Regions from separate parts of the Actinomadura vinacea genome, predicted to be linked through region 1. Evidence: riboswitches for the same ligand, from Rfam matches in the RefSeq annotation. Region 1 holds a riboswitch; the other holds the start of a gene.

The links. Region 1 has a riboswitch for ZMP and ZTP ahead of ABD340_RS41545 (serine hydroxymethyltransferase). Riboswitches for the same ligand answer to the same signal wherever they lie in the genome.
Region 2: linked by a shared signal. The riboswitch ahead of ABD340_RS40600 (bifunctional methylenetetrahydrofolate dehydrogenase/methenyltetrahydrofolate cyclohydrolase) and the one ahead of ABD340_RS41545 (serine hydroxymethyltransferase) in region 1 are both predicted to bind ZMP and ZTP.

The regions. Positions count from the first base shown of each region.
Region 1 is NZ_BAAARW010000039.1:55,542-66,172, forward strand. It holds gene ABD340_RS41500 (asparagine synthase-related protein) at 1-1,154, shown strand, start outside; gene gap (type I glyceraldehyde-3-phosphate dehydrogenase) at 1,347-2,351, shown strand; gene ABD340_RS41510 (phosphoglycerate kinase) at 2,434-3,621, shown strand; gene tpiA (triose-phosphate isomerase) at 3,625-4,440, shown strand; gene secG (preprotein translocase subunit SecG) at 4,706-4,948, shown strand; gene ABD340_RS41525 (RNA polymerase-binding protein RbpA) at 5,023-5,397, shown strand; gene ABD340_RS41530 (acyltransferase family protein) at 5,428-6,813, opposite strand; gene ABD340_RS41535 (Lrp/AsnC family transcriptional regulator) at 6,991-7,491, shown strand; partial or broken gene ABD340_RS41540 (DMT family transporter) at 7,601-8,401, shown strand; ZMP/ZTP riboswitch at 8,523-8,607, shown strand; gene ABD340_RS41545 (serine hydroxymethyltransferase) at 8,696-9,976, shown strand; gene ABD340_RS41550 (class I SAM-dependent methyltransferase) at 9,978-10,631, opposite strand, start outside.
Region 2 is NZ_BAAARW010000038.1:164,725-175,355, forward strand. It holds gene ABD340_RS40575 (cell division protein PerM) at 1-1,187, shown strand, start outside; gene ABD340_RS40580 (DUF4190 domain-containing protein) at 1,388-1,858, opposite strand; gene purN (phosphoribosylglycinamide formyltransferase) at 2,026-2,697, shown strand; gene purH (bifunctional phosphoribosylaminoimidazolecarboxamide formyltransferase/IMP cyclohydrolase) at 2,678-4,237, shown strand; gene ABD340_RS40595 (hypothetical protein) at 4,400-4,579, shown strand; ZMP/ZTP riboswitch at 4,597-4,682, shown strand; gene ABD340_RS40600 (bifunctional methylenetetrahydrofolate dehydrogenase/methenyltetrahydrofolate cyclohydrolase) at 4,748-5,593, shown strand; gene ABD340_RS40605 (FHA domain-containing protein) at 5,694-6,413, opposite strand; gene ABD340_RS40610 (DUF3017 domain-containing protein) at 6,682-7,143, shown strand; gene ABD340_RS40615 (NADP-dependent isocitrate dehydrogenase) at 7,238-8,458, shown strand; gene ABD340_RS40620 (malate dehydrogenase) at 8,732-9,721, shown strand; gene ABD340_RS40625 (HSP90 family protein) at 9,887-10,631, shown strand, end outside.

The sequences.
Region 1 (10,631 bases):
GCCGCCGCGAGGCCGCCGAACGGATCGCGCCGCTGGCGGAGGCGATGATGGCGGCGGTGCGCCCGTTCGCCCGGCATGACCGGCCGGTGCGGCTCGCGCTGTCCGGCGGCCGCGACAGCCGGCTGATCGCCGCCGCCTGCCATGCCGCCGGGGTGCCGTTCCTCGGCGCCACCCACGGCCTGGACGGCGACCCCGACGTGGTGATCGCCCAGCGGGTGGCCGCGGCGCTGGGCGTGGAATGCGAGGTCACCCTGGACCGGGAGGAGCACGGCGCGGTGATCACGCGGCATCCGGTGCGCCGCGCCCACGGCATCGTCCGCATGTGCGAGGGGATGAACTCCGCCTACGAGGGCGTCAACCGCTGGGCAGCCTTCGACCCCGAGCCGCGCAGCTCGGGCTCGGGCGGCGAGCGGCTGCGCGGCGGATTCCTCACCAACCAGGCGGACCTGAGCCCGGACGGCGTCCGCCGCCGGCTCAAGACGGTCTTCCTGGCGCAGGAGGACCTGCTCAGCCCGGAGGCCAACGCCATCGCCCGCAAGCGGTACGAGTACTGGTGCGCCCGGTACGAGGACGCGGGCGAGGAGGAGGGCGTCGAGATCCTCGACCGGCTGCACATGTTCTACAAGACCGGCCGCTGGCTGGCCGGGCCGCACACCGCCGCCCTGATGAACTGGGCGTACTACCACCCGTTCCTCGACAACCGGGTGGTGCGCGCCGCCCTCGCGCTGCCCGCCCGGTGGCGGATGAGCGAGGAGCCGGCGGCGATGCTGGTCCGGATGTTCGCCCCGGCGCTCCGCGACGTGCCGCTGCAGGGCGGCCGGTGGCGGTACGAGCTGAGCCGGCCCGGGCGCGTCCGCGAATGGCCGGGGTGGATGCGCCGCGCCACCCCCAAGGCGCACCGCGCCCCCGCCTTCAACTGGCGCCGCTCCTACGACGAGGCCACCGCCGACCTGCTGCGCGACCGGATCATGGCGGCGCCGCCCGACCTGTTCGCCCTCCTGGACGAGGAGAGGCTGAAGAAGCGGCTCGCCGAGGTCCCGCCGAGCCGGCCCCATCAGACCTGGAGCCTGCTGACCCTGACCACGCTGCTGTCGGGCGCCTGGCGGGAGCCCGAGCCGGTGCTGCCGGAGATCACCGTCCCGCGACCCGGCTAGATCGCGCGTCGGCCGTCCATGCTGATCACCACCCGTGCGGATGATTCCGGAACCGCCCTCGCATTCACCTCCGCCTATGGCCGGGTGAGGGCCGGGCATTAGATAGGGTCGGACGCGGGGCCGCAGTCGGCGGGCTAAAGCCCTCCCGACCCAGGTGAGACGCAGAGACGACGTAACGAGGAGAGCCGTTCCGTGACCATCCGAGTAGGCATCAACGGGTTCGGCCGGATCGGCCGCAACTTCTACCGCGCCGTTCAGGCGAGCGGGGCCGACATCGAGATCGTGGCGGTCAACGACCTGACCGACAACGCCACGCTCGCCCACCTGCTGAAGTACGACAGCATCCTGGGCCGGCTCGGCCAGGAGGTGAAGGCCACCGCGGACGAGATCGTGGTCGGCGGCAAGTCGATCAAGGCGTTCGAGGAGCGCGACCCGGCCAACCTCAAGTGGGGCGACGTCGGCGCCGACGTGGTGGTGGAGTCCACCGGCTTCTTCACCGACGCCACCAAGGCCAAGGTGCACGCCGACAACGGCGCCAAGAAGGTCATCATCTCGGCGCCGGCCAAGAACGAGGACGTCACCATCGTGATGGGCGTCAACGACGGCCAGTACGACCCGGCGAACCACACGGTGATCTCCAACGCCTCCTGCACCACCAACTGCCTGGGGCCGATGGCCAAGGTGCTGAACGACACGTTCGGCATCGAGAAGGGCCTGATGACCACCATCCACGCCTACACCCAGGACCAGAACCTCCAGGACGCGCCGCACAAGGACCTGCGCCGCTCCCGGGCCGCCGCGCTCAACATCGTGCCGACCTCCACCGGCGCCGCCAAGGCCATCGGCCTGGTGCTGCCCGAGCTGAAGGGCAAGCTCGACGGCTACGCCCTCCGGGTGCCGGTGCCGACCGGCTCGGCCACCGACCTGACCGCCACGCTCGGCCGCGAGACCACGGTCGAGGAGGTCAACGGCGCGCTCCGGGAGGCCGCCGAGGGCCCGCTGCGCGGCATCCTCAGCTACACCGAGGACCCGATCGTGTCGGCCGACATCGTCACCGACCCGGCCTCCTGCATCCTCGACGCCGGGCTGACCAAGGTCATCGGCGACCAGGTGAAGGTCGTCGGCTGGTACGACAACGAGTGGGGCTACTCCAACCGCCTCGCCGACCTGGTCACCCTGGTCGGTTCCCGGCTCTGATCCGTCCACCCGCCGTGCGCCCCGGTCGTTCCACCGGCCCGGGGCGCACGGCGGGCGTGTATCCGGAAGGATGACGCACTCGATGCGCACCATCGACGATCTGGACGTGTCCGGGAAACGGGTGCTGGTCCGGGCCGACCTCAACGTGCCGTTGCAAGACGGCGCGATCACCGACGACGGCCGGATCCGGGCCAGCCTGCCCACGATCGGCAGGCTCCGCGAACGCGGCGCCAAGGTGATCGTGTGCGCCCACCTGGGCCGCCCCAAAGGTGAAGTGAGGCCGGAGTTCTCGCTGGCCCCGGTGGCCGCGCGGCTCGGCGAGCTGCTCGGCGCCACGGTGCGGTTCGCCGCCGACGTCGTGGGCGACTCGGCCCGGGACGCCGCCGCGGGGCTGGCCGACGGCGAGGTCGCGCTGCTGGAGAACCTGCGCTTCGAGGCCGGGGAGACCAGCAAGGACGACGCCGAGCGCGGCGCGTTCGCCGACCGTCTCGCCGCCCTCGCCGAGCTGTACGTCGGCGACGGCTTCGGCGCGGTGCACCGCAAGCACGCCAGCGTCTACGACGTGCCCGAACGGCTGCCGCACGCGGCCGGCGGGCTGATCGCGACCGAGGTCGAGGTCCTCAAGAGGCTCACCGAGGACGTCGCCCGCCCCTACGCCGTCGTGCTGGGCGGCTCCAAGGTCTCCGACAAGCTCGGCGTGATCGAGAACCTGCTGGGCAAGGCCGACCGGATCCTCATCGGCGGCGGGATGGTCTTCACCTTCCTCAAGGCCCAGGGGCACGAGGTCGGCAAGAGCCTCCTGGAGGAGGACCAGCTCGACACCGTCCGCGGCTACCTGCGGCGGGCCGAGGAGTCGGGCGTGGAGTTCGTGCTGCCGGCCGACATCGTCGCCGCCACCGCCTTCGCCGCCGACGCCGACCACGGCGTCGTCTCCGCCGACGCGATCCCGGCGGACCGGCTCGGCCTCGACATCGGCCCCGAGTCGGGCAAGCTGTTCGCCGAGCGCCTCGCCGACGCCGCGACCGTCTTCTGGAACGGCCCGATGGGCGTGTTCGAGATGGAGCCGTACTCGCACGGCACCCGGGCGGTCGCGCAGGCCCTGGCCGGCTCCGGCGCGTTCACCGTCGTCGGCGGCGGCGACTCGGCCGCCGCCGTCCGGCAGCTGGGCTTCGAGGAGTCCGGCTTCTCCCACATCTCCACCGGCGGCGGCGCAAGCCTCGAATACCTCGAGGGCAAGACGCTCCCCGGCCTGCAGGCTCTGGAGGACTGACGCATGGCCCCCAAGACCCCCGCCGCCAAGAATTCCGGCCGCAAGCCGCTGATGGCCGGCAACTGGAAGATGAACATCAACCATCTGGAGGCCATCAGGCTCGTCCAGCAGCTCGCGTTCGGGCTGAAGGAGGCCGACTTCGACGCGGTCGACGTGGCCGTGCTGCCGCCGTTCACCGACCTGCGCTCGGTGCAGACGCTGGTGGACGCCGACAAGCTGGACATCGCCTACGGCTCCCAGGACGTCTCCGCGCACGCCTCCGGCGCCTACACCGGTGAGGTCTCCGGCGCGCTGCTGGCCAAGCTGGGCTGTTCGTACGCGATCGTCGGCCACTCCGAGCGCCGCCAGTACCACCACGAGGACGACGCCCTGGTCAACGCCAAGGCCAAGGCCGCCATCGCCAACGACATCACCCCGATCGTGTGCGTCGGCGAGGGCCTGGAGGTCCGCAAGGAGGGCCGCCACGTCGCGCACACGCTGGCGCAGATCGACGGGTCGCTGGACAAGATCCCCGCCGACCGGGTGCGCACCCTGGTGATCGCCTACGAGCCGGTCTGGGCGATCGGCACCGGGGAGGTGGCCACCCCCGCGGACGCGCAGGAGGTCTGCGCCGCGATCCGGGGCAGGCTCGCCGAGCTGTACGACGGCGAGGTGGCCGCCGAGACGCGTATCCTGTACGGGGGTTCGGTCAAGGGCGGGAACATCGCCGGGATCATGGCGCAGGCCGATGTGGACGGCGCACTGGTCGGCGGTGCCAGCCTGGATCCGGGCGAGTTCGTCAAGATCTGCCGCTACCGGGACCTGCCGGTCTCGGTGTGATCGGGGTCCGCCGGGGCCCGGCGCACGGGTTCCGGCGGCGATCGGGGCTGGTCAGTTCTGATCAATTCGCCTCCGGTCCGGGGATTCTTGCCGAACCAGCGGGAAGTTCGTCGTACCCTTCCGTACTGACGGGGCGAGCGTTCGACCCGTGACCGCGCCCGAGAACACGAGCGTTCCTTTGAACACCGAGCTGAACACGAAGCTGAAGACCAGCTGAAGACCAAGTGCCCCGCGCCGCGGGGTCGGCCGGAAGAGGCACACAACAGTGATCATCGCAGCGTCCGCCGTGCTCATCATCACCAGCCTGCTCATGGTGGTCCTCGTGCTCGCGCACAAGGGCAAGGGCGGGGGCCTGTCGGACATGTTCGGCGGTGGCGTCACCTCGTCGCTGGGCGGGTCGTCGGTGGTCGAGCGCAATCTCGACCGGCTGACGATCGCCACCGGCGTCATCTGGTTCGCCTCGATCATCGTGCTCGGGCTGCTGTTCAAGAGCAAGGGCGTCGGCTGAGCAGGCCGTACCACAGCGAAAGGCCCCGCCGCGAGGTCAGTGCGGCGTGGGCGCACACGAGCGAGGAGTGATCCGTGGGTAGTGGAAACGCGATTCGGGGCAGCCGGGTCGGCGCCGGTCCGATGGGGGAGGCCGAGCGCGGAGACGCGGCCCCCCGGGTCTGGGTGACCTTCTACTGCGCCAACCGGCACGAGACCCGCCCCAGCTTCGCGACCGACGTCGCGGTTCCCGACACCTGGGACTGCCCGCGCTGCGGGTTCCCCGCGGGCCAGGACTCTGACAACCCCCCGGCCCCGCCCAAGACCGAGCCCTACAAGACGCACCTGGCGTACGTGAAGGAGCGTCGCAGCGACGAGGACGGCGAGGCCATCCTCGAGGAGGCGCTGTCCAAGCTGCGCGAGAAGCGCGCCAAGGTCAAGGCCGCGATGGAGTCCGCCGGCCGCGTCTGAGCCCCGTGCCCTCCTGCCACCGGGTCCGCGTCACCGCGTGATCCGGGTAGCCCGGTCTCCCCCTGGCGGGGAGCCGGGCTTCTCGCGTTCCGACGGTCCGCTCGTGTCCTTCCCGTCTTCGCCGCGGCCGGCGGCGGGAAGGACGGGCGGGCGGACGGGTGCGGTGCGGCGCGCCAGCCGCCGCCCGAGGCGCTGCAGCGGCGCCTCGACGCACCGGTACGTGAGATGGCTCACGATCAGCACCGCGAGCAGGTACGGGACGAGCAGCAGCGGGGCGTCGGTGCGGGGCCGCCCGATGGTGAGGTCGGAGATCGTCAGCAGCACCGGATGCACCAGGTACACCGAGAAGCTGATCATGCCGAGCCGGGTGAGCCGGCGCGGGGTGCGCCGGTGCCGCAGCGCCATGCCGGCCGCGAAGAGCAGCGCGGTCACCGCGATCCCGATCACCCAGGAGCGTTTGAGGACGGCCTCCGTCTGCCCGGGCGCGTAGACGGTGAGGTTCCAGAGCCCGCCGCCGATCGCCGCGGTCAGGACGGCGGCCACGGCCACGGCGGCGGCGCGCGCGCTGATCTGGCCGCGCTCGGCGCGGTGGATCGCGGTGCCGGCGAACATCACCCCGAGCAGGGCCAGGCCCTCCCATGCCTCGATGCGGGCGTTGGCCAGGACGAGCACGACCGCCAGCGCCCCGCCCAGCAGCGCCCCGGTCCGGGCGATCCAGGCCCGGGACGAGCAGGCCAGCGCGATCGCCGCGGTCATGACCAGCGCCGTGGTGACGGCGACGGTGGTGACGCCGAGTCGGCTGGACAGCACGGCGGTGGGCAGTACGGCGCCCAGGCCGAGCGCGGCGACCGCGAGCGCGGTGGCGATACCGGCCGAGTGCCGGTCGAGCCGGCCGAGCGCGAACAGCGCGACCACGAGCAGGTAGAAGACCATCTCGTACGACAGCGTCCACAGCACGTTGAGGGCGCTGGGCACGGCGAGCAGGTCCTGCATCATCGTCAGGTGCGCCAGGACGGCGCCGAGCGGCTCGGAACTCTCGCCCAGGCCCTGCCGCAGCGGGCTCAGCCCGGTGACGCCGAGCAGCAGGGTGGCGGTCAGCACGGCGATCAGCAGCGGGTAGATGCGGAACAGCCGGCTGATCCAGAACCGCCGCAGCGAGCCGGTGCGTTCCAGGGACGCGGGGATGATGTAGCCGCTGACGAGGAAGAACAGCAGCACGCCGACGCTGCCCGGGTCGAGCCACTGCAGGATCTCGTGCCGGAACTGCGGAAGGTAGTTGTAGCAGCCGTGGTGCAGCGCCACCACGATCGCGGCGATGCCGCGGAGGGCGTCCAGCCATCCCAGCCGTTCGGCCCCGATCGCGGGTGGAACCGGTCCACCCGGGCCGTCGCTCCCTGGAGAGGGATCCGGGACCAATGGTGGTGGATGTCCGGTTTTCATTATCCGAAGACCCTAGCGGACCGGATGTCCCGCTCCGTAGCGAGCAGGGCGAACCGTTCTGATCTTCAGGGAACTCTCAGCGACCGTACGGCGGAACGGTGCTGCCGGCCGCCGGCGGCCGCCCCCGGCCCGCTCGCCGCATAAAATTCGGGAATGACCCCCATGGACGCGATAGATCAGGCGATCCTGCGCCGTCTGCAGCGCGACGGCCGGCAGACCAACCGGGAACTGGCGGAGGCGGTCGGCATCGCCCCGTCCACCGCGCTGGAGCGCACCCGGGCGCTGCGGGCGCGCGGTGTCATCACCGGCTTCCGCGCCAGCGTCGACCTGGAGGCGCTGGGCCGGAGCGTGCAGGCGCTGATCTCGATCCGGATCCGGCCGCAGTCGAGGGAGGCCATCGAGTCGACCCGCGACCACATGGCGGCGATGCCCGAGACGCTGGCCGTCTTCGTGGTGACCGGAGCGGAGGACATCCTGGTGCACGTGGCCGTGCCCAGCACCCAGTACCTGCGCGACTTCGTGCTCGACCGGCTGGCGCGGCGCAAGGAGTTCGTGGACGTGCGCACCACGGTCGTGTACGACTACGTCCAGCCCGCCGAGCAGTCCGAACTTCCCGTGCCGGAACGCAAGGATCGCCGAACTCCCTACGCCTGAACCGGCCTCGTGTCCTCCTCGGTCGAAGAATCCATGCCGTGACCGGCTGAGCTCGAACGAACAACGGCCTGTCGCGCGAATGCCCGGATTTCCTCCTAGCGTCGGCCGCATGGACCAACGGAACAACTTCTCGGGCGTGCTGCTGGTACTGGCCGCCGGAGTCCTGTGGGGCACGGTCGGACCGGCGCAGGTCCTGGCCGATTCACCGGCCTCGCCGATCACGCTGGGGGACGCCCGGATCCTGTCGGGCGGCCTGCTGCTGGCCGCGTTCGTGCTGGCGACCTCGCCGCGCTCGTTCGCCGCGCTGTCCCGGCCCGCCTGGCCGCCCCTGCTGGCCGCGTCGGCGGCGACCGGGACGTTCCAGGCCGCCTTCCTCACCTCGGTCGACCGGACGGGCGCGGCGGTGGCCACGGCCGTGGTGTTCGGGCTGGCACCGGTCACCACCGGCCTGTTCCAACGGCTCGTCCTGCGGACGAGGCTGACCCGCCGCTGGACGGTCGGGACGGCGTGCGCGATCGCCGGGTGCGCGCTGCTGGTGCTGCCGGGCTCCGGTGGCGGGGCCGACCCGCTCGGCGTCGGGCTGGGCGTGCTGGGGGCCTGCTGCTTCGGCGTCTACACGGTGTCGGCCAAGCGCCTGCTGGACCATCAGGTGGGCATGGCCGCCGCGGTCGCCGTCACGCTGCTGATCGGCGGGACGCTGCTGCTGCCGTGGGCCGTGCAGGGCGTGCCGGACCTGGCCGGGGCGCGGTCGTGGGCGCTGGTCGGGTGGCTCGGCATCGCGACCACCGCGGTCGCGTACATGTGCTTCGTGCACGGGCTGCGCCGCGTCACCGCCGCGACGGCGGGCACGCTGAGCCTCGCCGAGCCGCTGGTGGCGGCCGTCCTGGCGCTCGCCGTGCTGGGGGAGCGGCTGTCGGCGCCCGCCACCGCCGGGGCGCTGCTGCTGCTCGGCGGGCTGGTGTTCGTCTCCGTGCCGCTGCCCTGGCTCTCCCGGCTTCGTCCCTCGCGGCGTCCGGACGGCCCGGTAGACTTGCCGGACGCGACTGGCGCAGTCAAGGTGGAGTCGACCACCGGGGAGCGAAGCTAGTCCGCACACCGCGCGCCTGGGTGTACGGGCCCCGCAGCCGGGGGTCCGCGCCCGAACGCCACCGGATCCTCCGGCCAGACCAGCCGATCAGCGGCCCTGATCGGCACGGAGGCCGCCATGCACCAGCCGTCCCTTCCGCATCTCGCCGGCCAGGACCCCGACCTCGCCGCCCTGGTCGAGGCCGAGGCCCGCCGGCAGTTCGAGAAGATCAGGCTCATCGCCTCGGAGAACTACGTCTCGCCCGCCGTGCTGGAGGCCACCGGCTCGGTGCTCACCAACAAGTACTCCGAGGGCTACGCCGGACGCCGCTACTACGAGGGCCAGCAGAACATCGACCCGATCGAGCTGCTGGCCATCGAGCGGGCCAAGGCGGTGTTCGGAGTGGAGCACGCCAACGTCCAGCCCTACTCCGGCTCGCCCGCCAACCTGGCCGTCTACATGGCCTTCCTCCAGCCGGGCGACACGGTCATGGGCCTGTCGCTGCCGATGGGCGGGCACCTCACGCACGGCTGGTCGGTGTCGGCGACCGGCAAGTGGTTCACCCCCGTCCGGTACGGGGTGCGCGCCGACACCGGCCGGGTCGACATGGACGAGGTCCGCGACCTCGCGCTCAAGGAGCGGCCCAAGCTCATCTGGTGCGGCGGCACCGCGATCCCGCGCACGATCGACTTCGCCGCGTTCGCCGAGATCGCGCGCGAGTCGGGCGCGGTGCTGGCCGCCGACATCGCGCACATCGCCGGGCTGATCGCGGGCGGCGCGCACCCGTCCCCGGCCGGCCGTGCCGACGTGATCACCACGACCACGCACAAGACGCTGCGCGGCCCGCGCGGCGCGATGGTGCTGTCGACGGCCGAGCACGCCGCCGCGGTCGACAAGGCGGTCTTCCCCGGCCTGCAGGGCGGCCCGCACGACCACACCACCGCCGCGATCGCGGTCGCGCTGAAGGAGGCCGCGCAGCCGGACTTCTCCGCCTACGCCCACCGGATCGTCGCCAACGCGCGGGCACTGGCGGAGGCGCTGGCCGGACGCGGCTACGACCTCATCTCGGGCGGCACCGACAACCACCTCATCCTCATCGACCTGACCAACAAGGGGGTGCCGGGCAAGCCCGCCGCGCAGGCCCTCGACCGGGCCGGGATCGAGCTCAACTACAACGCGGTGCCGTTCGACCCGCGCAAGCCGTTCGATCCGTCCGGGCTGCGGGTGGGCACCGCCGCGATCACCACGCGGGGGCTGGAGCCGGCGCAGATGCCGCGGCTCGCGGCGTGGATCGACGACATCGTCCAGGCCGTCGCGCGCGGCGCGGACGAGGCGGCCGCGGCGGAGCGGCGGGTGGCGGCCGAGATCCGCGAGCTGCTGGCCGGGCACCCGATGCCGGGCTGGGCGCCCGCGCCCTGAGTCAGCGGGCCCGGAACACGGTGATCATGCGCCAGGCGTCCGGCGCGGTGACGGCCACCTCGCCGAAGTCGCCGTACCGCGCGACCGGCTCCAGCGCTCCGGACAGGCGCACGGCCGCGTCCAGTTCGGTCGCGCTCCAGAACCGGTAGGGCACCACGTCCTGGATCACCCGGACCGGCCGGTCGCCCTCGGCGACCGTCACCGTCACATGGTCGGTCGAGATCTGCGTGATCGGGTCGAGGCGGTCGGCGGGCTCGCCCCAGCGGACGGTGGCGCGCGTCTCGCCGCGCTCCACCGTCCATCCGGTGCTGGTACTGGGCTCGTCGCCGAGCCGGTCGCTCGGATGGGACATCTCGACGACGTAGAGGCCGCCGTCCGCCAGGTGGGCGGCGGCCCGGCCGAGGTGCGCGGTGAACGCGTCCAGGTCCATCAGGTGGGACGTGGAGTCCAGCATCGTGATCACCAGGTCGAACCGGCGGCCCAGGTCGAAGCGGGTCATGTCGTCCTGGACGACCTCCAGCTCCACGTCCTGCGCCTTGGCCCGCTCGGCGGCGTACGCGCACATCGCCGGGTGCAGGTCCAGCGCGGTCGCCGCGACGCCGCGGCGGGACAGCTCGCGGGCGTGCTCGGCGGGGCCCGCGGCCAGTTCCAGCGC
Region 2 (10,631 bases), on a different contig from region 1:
GGGTCCGCTCCGGCCTGGGCGCCCTGCTGCGGCTGCTGCCCGAACGCCCCCGCTCGCTGGTGATCGGCGTCGCCGGGGCCACCGCCGTCCTGCTCGGCTCGGGCGCGGTACTGGTCGGTGCCTCTCTGGCGCTGCACATCCCGCAGGCCACGGAGCTGTACGACGCGCTCGCCCCCGGCGCCGTCGGAGGGCTCCTGCTCCTGCTGCTGCAGCTGGCCTTCCTGCCGAACGGGGTCATCTGGGGCATGGCGTACGCGATCGGCCCCGGCTTCTCGGTCGGCGCCGGCACCGGGGTCTCGCCCTCCGGCATCTTCATCGACGTCGTCCCGCTGTTCCCGCCGCTGGCCGCGCTGCCCGAGCCTGGCCCGGCCCCGCTGGTCTCACTGGTCGCGCTGGCCGGCCCGTTCCTCGCGGGGGCCGTGGGCGGCGTGCTGACCGTCCGCGCCCTGCCGAGCCCCCTGTACGAGGCCGCGCCGCTCTGGGGCTTCACCTCCGGCGCCCTGACCGGGGCCGTCGCGGCCGGGCTGAGCGCCCTGGCGGGCGGCCCGCTGGGCGGCGGACGGCTGGCGACCATGGGCCCGTCGCCGTGGCAGGTCGGCCTGCTGGCGGCCCTGGAGGTCGGCATCTCCGCCGCCATCGCGGCCTGGCTGGCCAACTGGCGGGCGCTCCGCCGCGCCGAGGCGGCGGGCGACGAGGAGGAGCGGCCACGGTCGCGGACCCGCAAGGAGCGCGCCCCCAGGCGGCGGGCCGCCGAGAAGCGGGAGCGGCGGCGCGAGGAGAGGACCACCTCCCAGCCCGCGCCGGCGGCGGAGCCCGCCGGACCGTCCCGGCCCGAGCCCATCCTCGCCGCGCCCGTCCCGGGCCCCGAGCCCGTCCAGCGGCCTGCGGCGCCCGCGCGCAAGCCCGCGCCGTTCGACGACGGCGCGCTGGAGTTCGAGGAGGCCGAGCCCGTCCTCGGGCCGCGCAAGCACGCCAAGGCTCCCAGGCGCCCCGCCGAGCCCGTACCGGCGGACGGGCCCGAAGAGCCCGCCCACGACACGCGCTGGGCCGCCGAGGAGGAAGAACCCGTCGCCGACGAGCCCGAACCCGCTCCGCGCAAGGTCCCCGCGCCCCGCGAGGACGTCGAGCGCATCGAGACCCGAGGCGGCGCCATCTACGTCCTCAGGGACGACCCCGAAGATGACTGACCGGCGACCGGAACGGAGCGCCAGCGGAGTGGAGGGCGTCGGTCAGTCTGCTTTTGCCGGGGGGCTGGGGGGTCGTCCCCCCGAAATTGACTGACCGGCGACCGGAACGGAGCGCCAGCGGAGTGGAGGGCGTCGGTCAGTCTGCTTTTGCCGGGGGGCTGGGGGGTCGTCCCCCCGAAATTGACTGACCGGCGCCCCGCTCAGAACATGTCGCCGTAGCGGGACATGCTGCCCTCCGGCAGGTTCAGCTTCTTCTCGATCTCGGAGAAGTAGCGGTCGCGGCAGTGGGTCTCGTCGGTCTTGGTGTTGGCCGAGCCCAGGCACTCCTGGTAGCCGCTCAGCTGCGGCCACAGCAGCGCCGTCACCGCGAGCCAGAAGCTCGCCATCGCCAGCCCGACCGCGCCCAGCACGATCCCGCCGATCGCGCCCGGCGCCGCGGTCTTCTCCCGTACGGCCTGCTTGCGCGCCTTGATCCCCACCACCAGCGCGGCGATGCCCAGCACCAGCCCCACCGGGAAGAAGAAGGGGGTCAGGACCAGCGCGCCGCCGCCGAGCCACAGTGCGCGCCGCCCCGCGCGACCGGCGTCGCCGCCCTGCCCCGCGGGCCCGCCGGTGGCGGGGGCGGTGTCCCGGCCGATCCCGCCGTCGCCGTGGTCCGGCTGCTCACTCAACGTTCCGTCCTCCTGATGCCGACCTCTGGTGCGGATGCCGCCGCGTCGAACAGGGCCGATAGTCTTTACACGGCCCGGTCACGCCGCCGTGCCCGGACCGTGCCCGGTCCGCCCATCGTCGGCCCGCCGCGGGTCCGACGTCCACCAGCACCGTCCACCAAGGAGTCATGGTGTCCGCCCGGCTCGTCGTCCTCGTCTCCGGCGCGGGGACCAACCTACAGGCGCTGCTCGACGCGTGCGCGGATCCAGCCTACGGTGCCGAAGTGGTTGCCGTGGGTGCCGACCGCGACGGCACCGGCGGGGTGGCCCGCGCCGAACGCGCCGGACTGCCCGCCTTCACCGTCCGGATCCCCGACTTCGCCGACCGCGCCGCGTGGGACGTCGCGCTCACCGAGGCGATCGCCGCGCACGAGCCCGATCTGGTGGTCTCCGCCGGATTCATGAAGATCCTCGGCCCGGTGTTCCTGGCCCGGTTCGGCGGCCGCACCATCAACACCCATCCCGCGCTGCTGCCGTCCTTCGCGGGCGCGCACGCGGTGCGGGACGCCCTGGCGTACGGGGTCAAGCTCACGGGCTGTACGGTGCACTTCGTCGACGAAGGCGTGGACACCGGACCCGTCATCGCCCAGGAGGCCGTGCCCGTTCGCTGGCACGACGACGAAGACTCCCTGCACGAGCGCATCAAGCAGGTGGAGCGCCGGCTCATGGTCGAGGTCGTGGGGCGCCTGGCCCGCGACGGCTGGACCGCCGAGGGCCGGCGGGTCTCCATGAAGTGCAGGACCTGCAACACGTCCGCAGACGATGAGGGGAGCACGGCCGGTGAGCCGACTGGCGATTAGGCGCGCGCTGATCAGCGTTTACGACAAGACCGGGCTGGAGGAGCTGGCCCGGGGCCTGCACGAGGCCGGTGTGGAGATCGTCTCCACCGGTTCCACGGCGGGCCGGATCGCCGCCGCCGGGATCCCGGTGATGAAGGTGGAGAAGCTCACCGGGTTCCCCGAGTGCCTGGACGGCCGGGTCAAGACCCTGCACCCCAAGGTGCACGCCGGGCTGCTGGCCGACCGGCGCAAGGACGACCACCTCCAGCAGCTCGACGACCTCGGCGTCGAGCCGTTCGATCTGGCGGTGGTGAACCTCTACCCGTTCTCCGAGACGGTCGCCTCCGGTGCCGGGCCCGACGAGTGCGTCGAGCAGATCGACATCGGCGGGCCCACCATGGTGCGCGCCGCCGCCAAGAACCACGCCAGCGTGTCGGTCGTCGTCGACCCCGCCTCCTACCCGGCGGTGCTCGCGGCCGTCCAGGCGGGGGGCTTCACCCTGGACGAGCGGCGCCGGCTCGCGGCCCGCGCGTTCGCGCACACCGCCGCCTACGACGTCGCCGTGGCCTCCTGGTTCGCCGACGGGTACGCCCCCGACGAGGTCGCCGCCGAGGCGGCGTGGCCCGACTTCCTGGGCTCGGTCTGGGAGCGGTCGGCCGTCCTGCGGTACGGGGAGAACCCGCACCAGCGCGCCGCGCTCTACGGCGACGACACCGGCGGGCTGGCGGGCGCCGAGCAGCTGCACGGCAAGGAGATGTCCTACAACAACTACGTGGACGCCGACGCGGCCCGCCGCGCCGCCTACGACTTCGCCGACCCGGCCGTCGCGATCATCAAGCACGCCAACCCGTGCGGCATCGCGATCGGCGCCGACGTGGCCGAGGCGCACCGCAAGGCGCACGCCTGCGACCCGGTGTCGGCCTACGGCGGCGTGATCGCGGTGAACCGCTCGGTGACCGCGGCGATGGCCGAGCAGGTCGCCGACATCTTCACCGAGGTGATCGTGGCGCCCGGCTTCGAGGACGCGGCGCTGGAGATCCTCACCCGCAAGAAGAACATCCGGCTGCTGCGCTGCCCGGAGGGGCCGGCGAACCCGGTGGAGTTCCGCCGCATCGACGGCGGCGTGCTGCTGCAGACGGTCGACCGGGTGGACGAGGCGGGCGACGACCCGTCCGGCTGGGAGCTCAAGACCGGCACGCCCGCCGACGAGGCCACGCTGCGCGATCTGGCGTTCGCGTGGAAGGCGTGCCGCTCGGTGAAGTCGAACGCGATCCTGCTGGCCGCCGACGGCGCCACGGTCGGCGTCGGCATGGGCCAGGTGAACCGGGTCGACTCCGCCCGGCTGGCGGTCTCGCGGGCCGGGGACGAGCGGGCCGCCGCCGCGGTCGGCGCGTCCGACGCCTTCTTCCCGTTCCCGGACGGGCTGGAGGTGCTGACCAGGGCGGGGGTGCGGGCGATCGTCGAACCGGGCGGCTCGATCCGCGACGACGATGTGATCGCCGCCGCGGAGAAGGCCGGGATCACCCTGTACTTCACCGGCGTCCGGCACTTCTTCCACTGATCCTCCGCCGATCCTCTCGGGTCCGGCGCGTTCCGGCGCACCGGACCCGAGGGTGATTTGGCCGATCATGGGCGTTTTTACCTTTTATGGTTGGTAGCCTCGGCCGGGTCGCGCACCCCCTCCGCCCAGCCTCGGCGCGACCCTCGCTGATGGAGCCCGTGCATGGACGTCCTTTTGACCCTGCTGCTGTCGAGCGTGACGCGGACCGCCTCGCTGCTCGCCGAATCCCGCCACGTGATCGGCATCGCCGCCGCCCTGTGCGCCGCCCTCCTGGCCGCCCACCTCGGCTGGCACGGAACCGACCGCCTGCTGTCCTGGCGCGAACGCCCTGACGAGGACTAGAAGAGACGTCGGTAGACTGGCCGGGACGTGACTGGCGCGATCAAGGTGGACTCGACCACCGGGGAGCGAAGCAGTCCGGACACCGCGCGCCTGGGTGGCCGGCACCGAGCCGGGACCGGGCACCCCCGCCCGGACGAGGCTCCCGGCCAGATCAGCGCGGAGGTACGGATGACGGCACAGATCCTGGACGGCAAGGCCACCGCGGCGGAGATCCGCGCCGATCTCAAGGTGCGGGTCGAGGCGCTGCGCGAGCGCGGCGTGACCGTCGGCCTGGGCACCGTCCTGGTCGGCGACGACCCGGGCAGCACCGCCTACGTCAACATGAAGCACCGCGACTGCGCCGAGGTCGGCATCGAGAGCATCCGCCGCGACCTGCCCGCCGGCGCCACCCAGGACGACGTGGAACGGGCGGTCGCCGAACTGAACGACGACCCCGCCTGCACCGGCTACCTCGTCCAGCTGCCGCTCCCCAAGGGCCTGGACGAGCAGCGCGTGCTCGAACGCATCGACCCGCTCAAGGACGCCGACGGACTGCACCCGATCAGCCTCGGGCGGCTCGTCCTGATGCAGCCCGCGCCGCTGCCGTGCACCCCCAAGGGCATCGTCGCCCTGCTGCGCCGCTTCGAGGTCCCGGTCCGCGGCGCCGAGATCACGGTGATCGGCCGCGGCGTGACCGTCGGCCGCCCGCTCGGGCTGCTCCTCACCCGGCGCAGCGAGAACGCCACCGTGACGCTCTGCCACACCGGCACCCGCGACCTGGCCGCGCACACCCGCGCCGCCGACATCATCGTGGCCGCCGCCGGCGTCCCCGGCCTGATCACCGCGGACATGGTCAAGCCCGGAGCCGCCGTCCTGGACGTCGGCGTCTCCCGCGTCGACGGCAAGCTCGCCGGGGACGTCGCCGCCGACGTCCACGACGTGGCCGGCTGGGTCGCGCCCAACCCGGGCGGCGTCGGCCCCATGACCCGCGCGATGCTGCTGTCCAACGTCGTCGAGGCCGCCGAGGCCGCCTGACACCCGTACGGGGCCGCCGGCCGGCGGCCCCGTACGGGTGGCGTGGCGATCGCCCCTGGCACAGCGCTACCCGGGACGGGGCGATCGCACGATCACTTCATCAGCTCGCCCGGCGCCCCGCCGCGGCCGCCTGGCGGCTCGCCGCGGTGACATGGCCCGGGGCGTGCGGCCCCGGGCGGCGGACTTCCGGGCCTCTGCTCCGACCCGCGTCGATCGGACGGTTCTGCTGCGGCACGTGCACCGGCGGCAGTGGGCGGACCAGGCCCATCGCGATGACCTCGTTGGCGAGCCGGGTGCGCCGGTTGGCGCCCTCGGGGATGCGGAACTTCTGGTAGAGCCGCAGCAGGTGCTGCTTGACGGCCGCCTCGGTGACGACCAGGTCGGCGGCGATCTCCCGCGCGGTGGCGGGTGCGACGAACGCCTCGTCCGACAGCGCCGGCCGGCACAGCGAGGTCAGCACGTCGACCTCGCGTCGGGTGAGCTCCGGAGCCACGGCGCGCCGCAACTCGACGTCGGGATCGACCTCCTCACGGGGGATGCCCCCCATCCGGCAGCGCGCCGTGCCGAAGCTGACGACGTCGCCGTCCTCCAGGACCCGGCGGGCGATCGGGCGGCCATTGACACGTGTCCCGTTGCGGGACAGTCCCATGTCGACGACGTAGACGTACGGGCCGCGACGAACGATCTCTGCGTGCAAACGGGACACACTCGGGTCGTCGAGGCGGATGTCCACTCCCCGCCCTCGGCCGACCGTCGTGACGTCGGGGCGCAGCGGCACCACCAGCCCGCTGTCCTCGATCCGCATGAACGGCCCCTCCACGGCAGTCCTCCCAGCTAGTTAGCGACCCCTGTCTGGCGGGTTACCCGGCCGCGTACCCGTCACACCCTCCTACTGGCCGGTAGGACCGATGCCACAAGGCATGTGGCGTCCATCGGGACGCTCTGGGCCTCATCCGTCACGGTTTCGGCGTGAAGAGGTTGCGGCGGAAGACGTAAAGGTGAGAGAAATCTCCCGTCAAGGCGGCCCCTTCCCGGGCAGATGTGAGGGGGCGCCACGGGAGGGGCCGGAACCGGCTACGGTCGGTCCCATGAGCACCGAGTTGCGCCGGCGGCGGCGCAGGCCGCCCAAGGGGCGCGGCGCCGGGCCGCACTGGCTGGGCCAGCTGCCCTACCTGATCGTCCTGTGCGGCGTGGCGGCCGGGCTCGTGCTGTGCTTCTTCCACTACTTCCGCAAGGGCTCGGTGCTGATCGCCGCGGCGCTGCTGTTCGGCGCCCTGGCCCGGCTGCTCCTCCCGGAGGCCCAGCTCGGCATGCTGGCGGTCCGGAGCCGCTCGATCGACTGCTGGACGCTGGTGTTCCTCGGCGAGGCGGTCGCGTTCGTGGCGCTGAGCGTCCCGCCCATGAACAAGACGGGGCTGGCCGTCGCCGCGGCGTTCGGAATGCTGATCGCCGTGGTGTTCGTCGTGCGCGGAGCGCGGTTCCTCCTGGCGAACCGGGGGAGTCCGCGCGGCGGTCCGGGGGACGCGCCCCCCGGGGTCAAGCCAGGGTAGAGGCCAGGTCTAGACCTCCCGGCGCTCTCGGATAGCCTTCGCAGTTGAGCCTTACAAGGACTGCTGGCCGGTGTAGGAAAGGGACAGCAACAGCATGCCCAAGATCAAAGTAGCGGGCCCCGTCGTCGAGCTCGACGGCGACGAGATGACCCGGATCATCTGGAAATTCATCAAGGACCAGTTGATCCTGCCGTACCTCGATGTCGACCTGAAGTACTACGACCTCGGGATGGAGCATCGGGACGCCACCGACGACCAGGTGACGATCGACGCCGCCAACGCCATCAAGCAGCACGGCGTCGGCGTCAAGTGCGCGACGATCACCCCGGACGAGGCACGCGTTGAGGAGTTCGGCCTCAAGAAGATGTGGCGTTCCCCCAATGGAACGATCCGCAACATCCTCGGCGGCGTGGTGTTCCGCGAGCCGATCGTGGCCTCCAACATCCCCCGGCTGGTGCCCGGCTGGACCAAGCCGATCATCATCGGCCGCCACGCGCACGGCGACCAGTACCGCGCCACCGACTTCGTCGTCCCGGGCCCGGGCACGGTGACCATCACCTACACGCCCGACGAGGGCAGCGGTGAGCCGATGGAGTTCGAGGTCGCCCGCTTCCCCGGCGGCGGCGTCGCGCTGGGCATGTACAACTTCGACGAGTCGATCCGCGACTTCGCCCGGACCACCATGCGGTACGCGCTCGACCGCGAGATGCCGCTGTACATGTCGACGAAGAACACGATCCTCAAGGCCTACGACGGCCGGTTCAAGGACCTCTTCCAGGAGATCTTCGACACCGAGTTCAAGGCCGACTTCGAGGCCAAGGGCCTGACCTACGAGCACCGCCTCATCGACGACATGGTCGCCGCCGCGCTCAAGTGGGACGGCGGCTTCGTCTGGGCCGCCAAGAACTACGACGGCGACGTGCAGTCCGACACCCTCGCCCAGGGCTTCGGCTCGCTCGGCCTGATGACCTCCGTGCTGATGACCCCGGACGGCAAGACCGTCGAGGCCGAGGCCGCGCACGGCACGGTGACCCGCCACTACCGGCAGCACCAGCAGGGCAAGCCGACCTCCACCAACCCGATCGCGTCCATCTTCGCCTGGACCCGGGGCCTGGAGCACCGCGGCAAGCTCGACAACACCCCCGCTGTGACGGATTTCGCTCGCAAGCTCGAGCAGGTCTGCGTCGAGACGGTCGAGGGCGGCCAGATGACCAAGGATCTGGCCCTGCTCGTCGGCCCTGAGACCGAGTGGCTGACCACGCAGGGGTTCCTGGAGGCCCTCGACACCAACCTCCAGAAGAAGATCAACGGCTGATCTTCCCGACTCCGGCACGAGCGGAGAGCACATGCGTGCGAAGGCCGTCCCGGTGATCCCGGGGCGGCCTTCGGTGTGTTCGGGACGGGGTCCGGGGAGGTGCGCCATGCCGGGTGGTGCACCTGGGCGTACCGGCGGGCGCGGTGCGCGATAGCCTGGCGGAGAAATATCTCGACGGCGAGAGAATCCCGCGTGGGGCCCCTCTCGGGCGGTCGGGTTCGAGAACGAAGGATGGCCGCCTGAGCCCGTCCGGTCACAGGAGAAGAAGAGGCAATGAGCCGTACCCCAGTCACCGTCACCGTCACCGGCGCCGCCGGCCAGATCGGCTACGCGCTGCTCTTCCGTATCGCGTCCGGCCAGCTGCTGGGCGCCGACACCCCGGTACGCCTGCGCCTGCTGGAGATTCCGCAGGCGGTCAAGGCCGCCGAGGGCACCGCCATGGAGTTGGACGACTGCGCCTTCCCGCTGCTGGCGGGGGTCGACATCTTCGACGACGCCGCCAAGGCGTTCGAGGGCGCCAACGTCGCGCTGCTGGTCGGTGCCCGGCCCCGGACCAAGGGGATGGAGCGCGGTGACCTGCTGGAGGCCAACGGCGGCATCTTCAAGCCGCAGGGCGAGGCGATCAACGCCGGTGCCGCCGACGACATCAAGGTCCTGGTGGTGGGCAACCCGGCCAACACCAACGCGCTGATCGCGCAGCAGCACGCCCCGGACGTCCCGGCCGTGCGGTTCACCGCGATGACCCGGCTCGACCACAACCGGGCGCTGGCGCAGCTGTCGAAGAAGGCGGGCGTGTCGGTCTCCGAGATCAGGAAGCTGACGATCTGGGGCAACCACTCCGCCACCCAGTACCCGGACGTGTTCCACGCCGAGATCGCCGGGAAGAACGCCGCCGAGACGGTCAACGACCAGGCGTGGCTGGAGAACGACTTCATCCCGACGGTGGCCAAGCGGGGCGCGGCGATCATCGAGGCGCGCGGCGCGTCGTCGGCCGCGTCCGCCGCCTCGGCCGCGATCGACCACGTGCACACCTGGGTGAACGGCACCGCGGACGGCGACTGGACGTCCATGGCGGTGGTGTCGGACGGTTCGTACGGGGTGCCGGAGGGGCTGATCTCCTCGTTCCCGGTGACGACCCGGAACGGCGAGTGGGAGATCGTCCAGGGGCTGGAGATCGACGACTTCTCGCGGGCGCGGATCGACGCCTCGGTCAACGAGCTGTCCGAGGAGCGCGACGCGGTTCGCAAGCTGGGCCTCATCTGACGTCCGCTCCCTGACGAGCCCCGGACCGCGCGGTCCGGGGCTCGCGGCATCTGGGGGCAAATCGGTGCGTGACCGTCGCCGGTCGCTACTAGGCTGACTGGCCGGTTCGCAACCGCCGTCCGCGCGCGGGCGCGGCGACACGGGGGCGGGTGAAGGGACGGCAGGGTGGAACAGGCGTTTCAGGTAGATCTTCGCGGTGTGGTGGACCTGCTCAGCAGGCATCTTTACTCCAGCCCGCGGGTCTACCTGCGGGAGTTGCTGCAGAACGCGGTGGACGCGATCACCGCGGCGGACGGCGTGCCCGGGACGGTGCGGATCGAGACCCTCGGTGGCGGCGGGCTGCGCGTCCACGATGACGGGATCGGCCTCACCGAGGAGGAGGTGCACCGGCTGCTGGCCACCATCGGCCGCTCGTCCAAGCGGGACGAGCTGGGTTTCGCCCGGCACGACTTCCTCGGCCAGTTCGGGATCGGGCTGCTGTCGGGGTTCCTGGTGGCGGACGAGATCGAGGTGGTGACCCGGTCGGCGCGCGCGGACGCCCCGGAGGCGGCGGTCCGCTGGACGGGGTACGCCGATGGCCGCTACCGGGTGGAGCCGGGGGAGCGGGAGGCGCCCGGGACGACGGTCACGCTGCGCCCGCGTCCCGGTTCGGCGGAGTTGCTGGACCCGGAGATCGTGGCGGAGCTGGCGCGGACGTACGGGTCGCTGCTGCCGGTCGAGCTGACCGTGGACGGTGCGCCGGTCACGGGGGAGGGCCCGCCGTGGCGGGCGGCGCACGCCGATCCGGCGCGCCGCCGCCGCGCCCTGGACGCCTACTGCCGTGATCTGTTCGGGTTCGAGCCGTTCGACGTGATCGATCTGGACGTCCCGGAGGCGGGGCTGACGGGTGTGGCGTTCGTGCTGCCGCAGC